3 regions of the Methylosinus sp. LW3 genome follow, and region 2 is predicted to be linked to each of the others. Evidence: predicted binding sites of a transcription regulator. Region 2 holds the regulator's gene; each other region holds the start of a gene.

Region 1 (4,182 bases), 660 kb from region 2:
CGGCCGCCTCTTGGAGGCGCAGGGCTTTCGCGTCGGCATTATCGCGCAGCCGGATTGGCGCGACGCCTCCGCCTTCCGCGCGCTCGGCAAGCCCAATCTCTTCTTCGGCGTCACCAGCGGCAATATGGATTCGATGGTGAACCGCTACACCTCCGACCGGCGGCTGCGGCACAATGATTCCTACACGCCCGGCGGCGAAGGCGGCAAAAGGCCGGATCGCGCCGTCATCGTCTACGCCCAGCGTTGCCGCGAGGCTTTCCCCGATGCGCCTATATTGCTCGGCGGCATAGAGGCGTCGCTGCGGCGCATCGCCCATTACGACTATTGGTCCGACAAGGTCCGCCGCTCCATTCTCTTCGACGCCAAGGCCGATCTGCTGCTCTATGGCAATGCCGAGCGCGCGCTGGTCGAGGTCGCGCATCGCATCGCCAAGCGCGGCATGGCGCAGGATTTCTCCGATATCCGCGGCGTCGCCTTCACGCGCGACGCGACGCCCGAGGACTGGATCGAGGCCTCGGCCGAGGACATTGACGAGCCCGACGAAGGCCGCATGCGCAAGGACGCGCAGAGCGAGACTGTCGTCATACGCCTGCCCGCTTTCGAGCAGGTCGCCAATGACCCCGAATCCTACGCCCGCGCCTCGCGCGTGCTGCATCGGGAGAGCAATCCGGGCAATGCGCGGCCGCTGACGCAGCGTCATGGAACGCGCGATATTTGGCTCACCGCGCCGCCCATTCCGCTGACCATGGCGGAGATGGATGGCGTCTATGATCTGCCCTTTGCGCGCGCGCCGCATCCGTCCTACACGCAGCCTATCCCTGCATGGGAGATGATCCGTCATTCGGTGACGATCATGCGCGGCTGCTTCGGCGGCTGCTCCTTCTGCTCCATCACCGAGCATGAGGGGCGCATCATTCAATCGCGCTCGGAAGGCTCGATCCTCAAAGAGATCGAGACGATCCGCGACAAGACCGAAGGTTTCACCGGCATCATCTCCGACATTGGCGGGCCGACGGCGAATATGTATCGCCTCGCCTGCAAGGATCGCGAGACCGAGGCGCTGTGCCGGCGGCCCTCCTGCGTCTATCCGGATATTTGCAAGAATCTCGAGACCAGCCACGACTCGCTGATCCAGCTCTATCGTAAGGCGCGCGCAATTCCCGGCGTCAAGAAAGTGATGGTGGCCTCGGGCGTGCGCTATGATCTCGCGGTGAAGAGCCCGGCCTATGTGCGCGAGCTGGTCGAGCATCATGTCGGCGGCTATCTCAAAATCGCGCCCGAACATACGGAGAGCGGCCCGCTCTCCAAGATGATGAAGCCCGGCATTGGCTCATACGACCGCTTCAAGCGTCTGTTCGACGCGGCGGCGCAGGCGGCCAAGAAGCAATATTTCCTCATCCCCTATTTCATCGCCGCGCATCCGGGCACGAGCGACGAGGATATGTTGAATCTGGCGCTGTGGCTGAAAAAGAACGGCTATCGCGCCGATCAGGTGCAGACCTATCTGCCATCGCCCATGGCGCTGTCGACGGCCATGTATCATTCGGGCTTCAATCCGCTGAAGCCGGTGCGCCGCGGCGCGTCGGAAAAGGTCGACGCCGTGAAGGGCCTGCGCCAGCGCCGCCTGCACAAGGCCTTTCTGCGCTATCACGATCCCGAGAATTGGCCTGTGCTGCGCGAGGCGCTGAAAGCCATGGGCCGCGCCGATCTCATCGGCCCCGGCAAGCATCATCTCGTGCCGGGCTGGCAACCGGTTGGAACCGGCAAGGGCGGCGAAGGCCGCCGCATAGGCCAGAAGGGCGCGCGGACGCAGTCGCGGGAGTTCCGGACGAATGGGCTGCGCTCGCGGAGCTCATAGAGATTTCGAGCGCCCCCTCCCCGGCCCTCCCCCGCTTCGCGGGGGAGGGAACAGACCCCGCCCTTCATCGAGGGCTCGCGATCTCCCTCCGGACTCAGAACGGAATATCGTCGTCGAGCTGCTCCGACAAACGTCCGCCGCCGGCCGGCGCCGGGGAGCGCTCGGCGGGCGGGCGTTCCATCGGCGAGGAGCGGCCGAAGCTGGAGCCGCCGCCGCTCGACTGATAGGAGCCGCCGCCGCCTTCATAATCGCCCTCGCCGCGGCCGCCGCCCTTGCTGTCGAGCAGAGTCAGCTCGCCGCGGAAACGCTGCAGCACCACATCGGTCGCGCGGCGCTGAATGCCGTCCTTGTCCTGATATTCGCGCGTCTGCAGCTGGCCCTCGAGATAGATCTTGGAGCCCTTGCGGCAATATTGCTCGGCGATCTTCCCCAAATTCTCGTTGAAGATCGACACATTGTGCCACTCCGTGCGGTCCTTGCGCTCGCCTGTGTTGCGGTCGCGCCAGGATTCCGTCGTCGCCACGGAGAAAGAGACGACGCGGTCGCCCGAGGGCAGCGTGCGCACTTCAGGGTCACGCCCGAGATTGCCGACCAATATGACCTTGTTGACGCTGCCCGCCATGATCCTCTCCGCCTTGATGATGCTCGCGGCACCTTAGTCCGAAACGCGCGAGCGCGAAGACGTTCCGCCGCCTTGTCCACAATTCACGCGATGTTCTTTTTTTGTTCTAGCACCTCCCGCCGTGACGCGCAACGCCCCCCGCCTCCTGTCGTCTTCACCGCAGCGAAGAACACGCCCAGGCTAATTCGCCGTCCTCGGACGGCTCAGCGCATAAGCCAAAAGGCCGACGCCGATCAGCACGGCGGCGGCAATCGCCGAGGCCGGCCGCATCATCAGAGCGGAGATCATGATGCCTGTCGTCGTCGTCAGAAACACGATGGCGGCGCATAGCTCGGGAAGCTTCCCCGGCGCGAGGCCATGACGCATCGCTTGTCGAAGCCATCCGATGACGACAGCTCCTGCCGAAAGACTCAGCGTGACGCCGGCGAATTCCAGGAGATCGCGAAGTCCTGCGCTCCAAATGACGATGAGGCTGAACGCCGTCTGCGCCAGTATGGCAAAGCGCGGATGATCGCCATGCAGTCGGCCGAATGCGGCCGGAAGCGCGCCGTCCCGCGCCATTCTCGCATAGACGCGCGGTCCGCTCAGCAGCATGGACGACGCCGAGGTGACGAGCGCGAGCGCGATGAGCGCGCTCAAAGCCTGCTCCGCGCGCGGACCGCCGATCGCCAACGCCGCGAGCGCGCCGGATTCGGCGACGCCGCGGATTTGTCCCGGAGGCGCGCCATAGAGGATCACCGCGCTCACGCCGAGGTAGAGTCCGATGACGAGAAGCGTCCCCGAATAGAGCGCGCGTTCCACCGTGCGGCCGCCGCCGGCGATATCTCCCGTGACATAGACCGCGGCGTTCCAGCCCGAATAGGCATAGGATATCCACACGAGCGATCCGGCGAAGGCCAGGGGCTGAAAGGCTTCGAGCGAAAGCGGCGGCGCGGCCGCGATCGCCGCGCCCGCCGTGGGGGCGCCGAAAGCGATGAACGCGACGATCGCGCCGACCTTGATCAGGACCGCGAAATTTTGCAATGCGACGCCCTTGGCGGGCGCGCCGGCGTGGAGCAGGCCGAGGCAGATCACGATGAGCGTGGCGACCCATGGCGTCGCCGCGCCGGGACCGCCGGCGCGCGCCAGATAGAGCTGCGCGCCGAGAGCGGCCGCGGCGATCGGCGTGGTGAATCCCGCGACGAGGGAAATCCATCCCGCCACAGAGCCCAGCGCAGGATGCAGAGTATTTCGCAGGAAGACGTATTCGCCGCCCGACTCGGGATATTTGGCGGCGAGATCGGAGTAGACCACGACGCCGGCGAGCGCATAGACGCCGCCCATCAGCCAGGAGAGCATGACGAAAGCCGGCTCTCCGAGATCCGCCAGAGCGAAGCCGGAGGTCGTGAAGACCCCCGTTCCGACAGTGTTGGCGATGACCAGCGCGACCGCGCCGGAAAAGCCCAGCAGCTTGCGCTCCGGCCGTCCCCGCTCGCCGCCGGGCGCGCGGCCCTCGGCGGCGGGCTCGAAAGGCGCGCCCATCAGTCGCGCTTCTGATAGACGAGGAAATATTGCCGCGGCAGGAAATCGTGCTTCTCGACCAGAGAATAGCCGGCGGCTTCCAGTTCCTTCGTCACTTGCTCGGGCGGTATTCGGTGTTCCACGGGCGGGCCGTCCGGCGAGTCGGCCTTGAAGTCGACGATCGCCAGTCGTCCCTTCGGCC
Region 2 (4,182 bases):
CTCTATGAAGACAAAGTGACGTTCACCGGCGCGCATTACGAGGCCAATGGCCTCAGCCTCACGCCGCGCCCGCTGCAAAAGCCCATCCCCACCTATCTCGCCACCACCACGCCGGGGGCGATTCGCTACGCCGCGCGCAATGGCCATGGCGTGATGGCCGGCCCGCCTTTCCCCATAGAACAGATCAAGGAGACCTTGCGCATCTATCGCGAGGCCGCGGGACCGGAGGGCGATCCGCGCTTCACCATGGCGCGCTTCTATTTCGCCGCGCCGCGCCGCGAGCAGGCGCTGGCCGAGGCTGTTCCCTTCCTCTCCCGCTTCGCCGAGCGCATGCGCGGCAATTTCGCCCGCCAGGACGGCGCGGCGCCGGCCTCGCTGACCGAGGAAGGGCTGCTGCAACGCTCGCTGATCGGCGATTTCGACGAAGTGGCGGAGAAGATCGCCGCCTATCGCGAGGAGACCGACGCGCGGGCGATATTGCTGAAGCCGATCTCACGGGATGCGGAGAAGAACTTGCGCTCGCTAGAGGATTTCGCGCGGCATGTGCGGCCGATGCTGGGGGTGGAGGCGGCGGCGGCGCAGTAGAGGGGCGGAACCGTAGGATCGTAGCCTGTGTGAGCGACTCTTCGAATCAAGCAAGAACTCTGCTATTCTTAGCGAATGGAAACTAGAGAATCTGAGCCCGCAACGGCGTCACATCAACGGATAGTTGATGTTATAATAAATGCCGGTTCGCAAATTTGGCCCTTTGCAACCTCGTTGCCGGCCCTCGTTTCCGCCTACTGGGAAGGGTTGCCTATCGCGGCGACCGTCGTTCTCCTAGCCGCTGCCGTGGCATCCGGGTATCTAGTTTTTCTTGCTCGAAATGACATGAAGGGGCGTCTGATATGGTTCGTGGCTGGCGCCGTCTTTTCCGCAATAATTCTTGGCATTTTTCAGCTAAATAAAGATAGGTTTTTCTTATCGAATATTGACCGAGAAGTTTTTGACACGGCTAAAGAGTTTGGGGGAAAATTATCGGTTGAGCATTGGGCTGTTCAGAAGAGTGATGTGGCGTCGCAGACCCATTTTGACAGTGGGGCTACTATTTTATTTTTTAGCTCACGATCTGATCTTTATGTATTGTTATCAACAAACGAGGCTTTTATGTTCCCGCCAGCAGAAGTTGTAGTCGAGAAAGAGTGGTTCGATGAGGCGTATGTGAGACAACAACTAGGGGTCCCGCCAAACAAAGTTTCTCCTCGCGGAGGGGTAGCAAAATACTGGCATGAAATTAACAAGCGTGTGCCTGGAGGCGTGCAATTGGGTTGGCCTGATTGGTTTTGTGATACCGACAAGTTTAGCGTCATCTCAAAGGGGTATGAAAACGGGGTGATTGCGGGGCCATTCCGTTCTTCGGGACGGGACAATGTTAATGACCGAGGGCAGTGGTTTGTCATTAACAGTCGGGATAAATCGCTTGAATGGCGTTCTCAGCGAGCCCGAATAGATTTGGATCACGATGTTTCTGACTGGAAATGCATTCATGCTCCCTGACCAAGGACCGCCGAAGAGTCTCCCTTGCGGAACGCACCGAGAACGCCTATCCTCCCGTTCATGATTTGTTTATGAACCCGCGCCATCATGGCTAGGTTCGGACGTGGCGCGACGCGGGCGGGCGGCGCCGGGGGGCTTCCATGCTGACCAAGAAACAGAGCGATCTGCTGCGCTTCATCCATGAGCGCCTGAAGGAGACCGGCGTGCCGCCCTCCTTCGACGAGATGAAGGACGCGCTCGATCTGCGCTCCAAATCCGGCATTCACAGGCTCATTCTCGCGCTCGAGGAGCGCGGCTTCATCCGCCGTCTGCCCAATCGCGCCCGCGCGCTCGAGGTGCTGCGCCTGCCCGAATCGGCGACGCCCCGCGTCGCCGCGCGCGGCGGCAAATTCTCGCCCTCGGTCATAGAGGGCGCGCTCGGCCGCGTGCGGCCCGTTCCGGCCGGCGAGCCCGAGTCCGATCAGCAGGTGGCGATTCCGGTCATGGGCCGCATCGCCGCCGGCACGCCCATCTCCGCGCTGCAGAATCGCAGCCACACCATCAGCCTGCCGCCGGATATGCTCGGCGGCGGCGAGCATTTCGCGCTCGAGGTGCGTGGCGATTCGATGATCGAGGCCGGCATTCTCGACGGCGACGTCGTCGTGGTGCGCAAGCAGGACAGCGCCGACACCGGCGATATCGTCGTCGCCCTCATCGACGACGAGGAGGCGACATTGAAGCGCCTGCGCAAGCGTGGCGCGTCAATAGCGCTCGAGGCCGCCAATCCGGCCTATGAGACGCGCATTTTCGGGCCGGATCGCGTCCGCATCCAAGGCCGTCTGGTCAGCCTTCTGCGCAAATACTGAGGGCCTCGCGCCGCCACGATCTCGCCGCCCTTTGCCGCCATGGTCCGGCCTCGCGCGCTTTTGGCGCGCGGGCCTTTTCGCGTAGCGGCAGAGCGATAAAGGCATGTTGTTCTCGTCTCGCGCCCTCGCCGAGGGCGCGCGCTGCATCGCCAGCGGCCCGCGGCCGCCCGCTTTTTTCTACATGGACGATGGAATGTCGCACTCGACCGGCCCGATGCGCGAAATCGAAGGATCCAAGCCCTTGGGCCAAAGCCGCCGCCTGCCTTTCCCGCGCCTCTCGCGCCGCTGGCTGATCGCTCTCGGCGCCGTCGCCGCAGTGGCGCTCGGCGCGGCGCTCGCGCCTTGGACCTTCTCGACCAATGCGCTGCTCGAGGAGATTTCGGGCCAGCTCAACGCCTCATCCGGCCTGTTCATCGCCGCCAAAGGCCGCTCGACCTTCTCGCTGCTGCCGCGCCCGCACATCACCATAGACAGCATCGCCTTCGCCGATCCCACCGCCGCGCTGACCATCGAGGCGGAGAGGCTGCACGGCAATGTGCTGCTGCTGCCGCTGCTGGCCGGCCGTTTGGAAATCGCCGATATCGAGCTCATCCGCCCCGCCATAGAGGTCGATCTCGATCGCAAGCCGATGAGCACGTCCGGCGCAGCTGTGCGCGCCGCGGCGGCGCGGCCCTCGACGCCGGCGGCCGAGAAGGCCGATCGCGCCCGGCTCGGCGGCGTCTCCATCGTCTCCGGCGTCGCAAGGCTCAAATATTCGGGCGGCGAGGAAACGCTGCAGGACATTGACGCGACGCTCGATTGGCGCACCGTCGGCTCGCCGGCGACGCTCGACGCCGCTTTCTCCTGGGGCGGCGAGCGGCCGCGCGCCATGCTCTGGGTGCTGAAGCCCGGCGCGCTGCTGCGCGGCGAGCAGACGCCGGTCACTGTGCGGCTCGATTCGGACAGCGTGCGGCTGGAGGCGGAAGGCTTCGGCCAGATCGGCGCCAAGCCGCGCTATATGGGGCGGCTCAACGCCTCTTCGCCCTCGCTGCGCCATGCGCTCGGCCTCGCCAAGGTGAGCGCGCCGCTGCCCGGCGCCTTCGAGAATGTGCAGCTCTCCGCCAAGGCCAGCGTCGGCCTGCGCGATTTTCAGCTGACCGATGTGAAGCTCTCGGCCGACGACAATGAGTTCGAGGGCACATTCGCGCTGCGGCACGAGGGCGAAAAGCCCATCGTCCATGCGACTCTCGCCAGCAATTTCGTGTCGCTGAAGCCGATGATCGCCGATCTGCCGCCGCTCTCCGGCGCCGACGGCCAATGGAGCCGCGACGCTTTCGTCCTGCCGAATATTCAGGACGCCGATGTCGATCTGCGCCTTTCGGCGACGCGCGCCCGCATATTGCGGCTGAATCTCGAGGACGCCGCTCTATCGCTGCTGCTGCGCGGCGGAAGGCTCGAGCTCTCGCTCGCCGAGGCGCAGGCCTATAAGGGGACGGTGAAGGGCCGCGCCACTTTCGCCGCCAATGCGGCGGGCGCGCTGGAGTTTCACGGCAATGCGCAGCTGACCGGGGTCGACGCCGGCGCGCTCGCCTGGGACCTCGCCGCACGGCCCGATCTCGGCGGCGCGCTGGACGCCAATTTCACGCTCGACGCCACTGGCGACAGCGTCGCGCAGATCACGCGCGATCTCGACGGCCGCGCCAGCCTCACGCTGAGCGAGGGCGAGGTCGGCGGCATAGATCTCGAGCGCGCGCTGCGCCGCGTCGACAAGCGGCCTTTGTCGAGCGCGATGGATATTCGCTCCGGCCATTCGCTGGTGGAT
Region 3 (4,182 bases), on a different contig from region 2:
CGCATTCGAATTTCGCCTAGATGAATGCCAAAATTGTTACACAGAATGGCTCGACAGGCGGTCTCTGGCAATCCCCTGGATCACCGCCGCCTCATATCCGACTGGAGTTCCATGAGCTAATTAGGAGTGGTGGCTCCAAACCCCTGGGCGATGGCTACTTTTCAGCCTAAGCTGGCACGTCGCACAGGTTCTGGTCATCGAAGGGCTGCGCAAAGCTCTTTTAGTTGAATGGCAGTTATGGGTCAAAGACAGACGTATTCTGGCTCCCTTCGTGCTGTGTCATTCCCTGAACCGAACTTCATTCAGGAGCGGGTGGCGCGCCGCATAGACCACGCATTTCACCTTCGGCTTCGTCGGTTCATCATTCATCCCCACATCCCCCGCATCTTCGCCCGCACATCGACCCGCAGCCCACCCCCGATGAGACGCTCGCCCACCGCTGACGCGGCCGGCCAGCTCGCGCAGTCGAAATGCCGCAGCAGCTCCGCGGGAATGAAACGCGTGCGCGCGGCGTAGACGTGCCGGTCGCCCTGCGCCGGCTGGCCATGAGTGAAAAATCGCTGCGGCGTCACCAGGCGCAGGCTGTCCTTCGCCCGCGTCATCGCGACATAGAGCAGCCGGCGCTCCTCCTCTATCTCCGCCGCCGTTCCCGTCGCGAGATCGGAGGGGATGCAGCCGTCGACGGCGTTCAGCACGAAGACCGACTTCCACTCCTGCCCTTTGGCGGAATGGATCGTCGAGAGGATGAGATAATCCTCGTCGCGCAGCGGCGGACCGGCCTCGTCGCTGGTCGCATCCGGCGGGTCGAGCGTCAGCTCGGTGAGAAAGCGCTCCCGCGAGGGATAGCAGGCGGCGATCTGCTCGAGCTGGACGAGATCGGCGAGGCGGCACGGCGCGTCCTCGTGCAGGCGCTCGAGATGCGGCTCATACCAGCGGCGCGCCGCTTCCATTTCCGCCGGCCAGCCCTCTCTCGCATGGAGCAATTGCAGCGTCGCGACGAGGCCGCGCCACTCCTCGCCGGCGCGCGGCGGCGTCGGCGCCTCGGCGAGGCTGGCGAGCGGGTCCGGGCGCTCGATGAGGAAGTCGAGAATCTTCTGCGCGGAGGAGGGGCCGACGCCGGGCAGGATTTGGAGAATGCGAAAGCCGGCGACGCGATCGCGCGGGTTCTGCGCGAAGCGCAGCAAAGCGAGCACATCTTTCACATGGGCGCTGTCGAGGAATTTCAGTCCGCCGAATTTCACGAAGGGAATGTTGCGGCGGGCGAGCTCCAGCTCCAACATGGCGCTGTGATGCGAGGCGCGGAACAGCGCCGCCTGCTGCTTCAGCGTCATGCCGGCTTCGCGCGCCTCCAGCACGCGCTCGGCGATGAAACGCGCCTGATCGCTCTCATCGCGCACGGTGACGAGCTGCGGGCGCTCCGAGGAGCGGCGCTCTGTCCAGAGGTTCTTGGCGTAGCGCTCGGCGGCGAGCGAGATCACTGCATTGGCCGCGGCGAGGATCGGCTCGGTCGAGCGATAATTGCGGTCGAGCGTGACGATTTCCGCGGGCGGCGCGAAGCTCTTCGGAAATTCCAGAATGTTGCGCACAGTGGCGGCGCGGAAGGAGTAGATGGATTGCGCATCGTCGCCGACGACGGTGAGCCCCTGGCCCTTCGGCTTCAAGGCGAGCAGGATGGAGGCCTGGAGGCGATTGGTGTCCTGATATTCGTCGACGAGAATGTGATCGAAGCGGCCGCCGATCTCCTCTGCGAGGGCTTCGTCCTGCATCATCTGCGCCCAATAGAGCAGGAGATCGTCGTAATCGAGCACATTCTGCACCTGCTTCGCCTCGACATAGGCGCCGAACAATCGGCGCAGCTCGTCATGCCAGCGGGCGCACCAAGGGAAGGCGCCGAGCAGCGCCTGCTCGAGCGGGATTTCGGCGTTCACGGCGCGGGAGTAGATCGAAAGGCATGTGCCTTTGGCAGGGAAGCGGCTCTCGGTCTTCGAGAATCCGAGCTCGTGGCGGATGAGATTCATCAGATCGGCGGAGTCTTCGCGATCATGGATGGTGAAGGCGGGATCGAGGCCGATGGCGCCGGCATATTCGTGCAGCAGCCTGGCGCCGATCGCGTGAAACGTGCCGGCCCAGGCGAGCACGTCGCCGCCGCCTTTGGCGCCCAGCGCCTCGGCGCAAATGCGTTCGACCCGCCGCGTCATCTCGGCGGCGGCGCGGCGGGAGAAGGTCATCAGCAACATGCGCTGCGGATCGGCTCCCCGGACGATGAGATGCGCGACCCGATGGGCGAGCGTGTTCGTCTTTCCGGAGCCTGCGCCCGCGATGATGAGCAGCGGGCCGCCGGCGGAGGCCGACGAGCCGTCAGCAAGGCCGTGCTCGACGGCGCGGCGCTGTTCGGCGTTGAGCTTTTCGAGATAGGCGACGGCGGTCATGGGCGAATCGGCAGGGTGAGCGGGCCAGCGGACTGAACCATGATTCTTGTTTTGTTCGCAATGGCGGCGTATCACGAAAATCGAAGCTGCGGCGCCTCGAAATTGCTCGAGGCGCCACGAAGCGTTCGCGCGGCCTTCCTCGCAGAGAAATATCCGCAACCCCGTCCTCTTGACTCCCGACCTCGAAGGGGAGAACATTTAGGGAACATGACGTTGAACCCACACCCAGAGGTCGAGAAGGCGATTGCGGCACGAGCCCGCCATAGAGTCGTTGCGCGCGCAGATCGAGAAGATCGAAGGCCGAGCCCGGCGCGTCAAATCGGTCCTTCCGTTCGGAATCGCCGACATCGACGCGCGTCTTCCGGGCGGTGGTCTCCCCCTCGGCGCGCTCCATGAGGTCGCTGGCGGCGGCAATGGCGCCGTGGACGGCGCGGCCGCGGCGCTGTTCGCCGCCGGGATCGCGACCCGCACGAAAGGCAAGGTTCTCTGGGTCATCACGCGATCCGACCTCTTCGCCCCGGCGCTGGCGCAGGCGGGCTTAGCGCCCGATCGCGTGATCTATGTCGAGGCCGGCAACGACAAGACAGTGCTCGCATGTGTCGAGGAAGGCTTGCGGCACGGCGGTCTCGGCGCGGTCGTCGGAGAAGTCGCGCGTCTCGACATGACCGCGTCCCGGCGTCTCCAGCTCTGCGCCGAGGGAAGCGGCTCGATCGGGCTCGCGTTGCGGCGCTGGCGCCGGCAATCCGAAGCCGTCGACTTCGGTCAGCCGACTGCCGCGGCGACCCGATGGCGCGTCTCGGTCATGCCCTCGGCGGCTCTGCCGGTCCCCGGCGTCGGCCGCCACCGTTGGCTCCTGGAGCTGATCCGCGTCCGCGCCGGTGAAAGCGCGGATTTCGAGGTGGAGGCGTGTGATGGTTCGGGTCGTCTCGCTGTTCCTGCCGAGCTGGCCCACAGACCGGCTTCGACGGCAGGCGGGCGGCGCGGCGCCGCCGGCTGAGACGCCGCTCGTCCTGATCGGTCACGACGGGAGGAGGCAGGTGGTGCAGGCTGCGGACGCGGCAGCCGTGGCCTCGGGCGCGCGCGTCGGAATGCCGGCCGCCAAGGCGCGGATTCTCGTGCAGGGCCTCGTCGTTCGAGATCACGACCCCGCGGCAGACGCCCAGGGTCTCGACCGTCTCGCACTGTGGGCGCTCCGACGCTACGCGCCTATCGTCGCGGCCGATCCCCCGGACGGCTTGGTGATCGACTCCACCGGCGCCGATCATCTTCACGGCGGCGAAGAGACCATGCTCGCCGGCCTGATCGACAGGCTTTCATCGTCCGGCGTGCGTGCGCGTGCTGCGATCGCCGACAGCTGGGGCGCGGCGCACGCCTTGGCTCGCTACGCCGCGCGGCCCGTGCTGATCGCGCCGCTCGGTCATTGCGGTTCCGTGCTGACGGGCCTTCCGCTCACCGCGCTTCGCCTGCCTGCCGACATGGTCGCCGCGCTCCATGTTCTCGGCTTCGAGCGGATCGGCGATCTCCTCGCGCAACCGCGCGCGCCGCTCACTCTGCGTTTCGGGCCGCAGCTCGGCCGCCGCATCGATCAGGCCCTCGGAATTCTCAGCGAGCCGATCGAGCCGATCCGACCGGGCGAGCTGATCGAGGTGAAGCGCAATTTCGCGGAGCCTATCGGCGCGGCCGAGACCATCGCCCGCCATATCGGCGAGCTGGTCGTCCAGCTCTGCGCCGGGCTGGAGGCCGAGGGGCTGGG

Evidence for each region. The regulator LexA, encoded in region 2, represses DNA repair genes until DNA is damaged. The targets are predictions, from matches to a motif close to TGTTCNNNNTGTGTTCNG.
Region 1: a site for LexA is predicted at 2,572-2,589, ahead of ssb (single-stranded DNA-binding protein). Genes of this name have one in related genera too.
Region 3: a site for LexA is predicted at 2,620-2,637, ahead of METLW3_RS0122770 (ImuA family protein). Genes of this name have one in related genera too.

The regions. Positions count from the first base shown of each region.
Region 1 covers NZ_AZUO01000001.1:1,753,635-1,757,816, reverse strand. Annotated here, with positions in the region: gene METLW3_RS0108900 (YgiQ family radical SAM protein) at 1-1,858, shown strand, start outside; gene ssb (single-stranded DNA-binding protein) at 1,953-2,480, opposite strand; gene METLW3_RS0108890 (amino acid permease) at 2,661-4,001, opposite strand; gene METLW3_RS0108885 (class I SAM-dependent methyltransferase) at 4,001-4,182, opposite strand, start outside.
Region 2 covers NZ_AZUO01000001.1:1,098,436-1,102,617, forward strand. Annotated here, with positions in the region: gene METLW3_RS0105410 (LLM class flavin-dependent oxidoreductase) at 1-585, shown strand, start outside; gene METLW3_RS28115 (hypothetical protein) at 871-1,536, shown strand; gene lexA (transcriptional repressor LexA) at 1,677-2,381, shown strand; gene METLW3_RS0105420 (AsmA family protein) at 2,485-4,182, shown strand, end outside.
Region 3 covers NZ_AZUO01000003.1:276,845-281,026, forward strand. Annotated here, with positions in the region: gene METLW3_RS0122765 (ATP-dependent helicase) at 366-2,429, opposite strand; gene METLW3_RS0122770 (ImuA family protein) at 2,674-3,426, shown strand; gene METLW3_RS0122775 (DNA polymerase Y family protein) at 3,341-4,182, shown strand, end outside.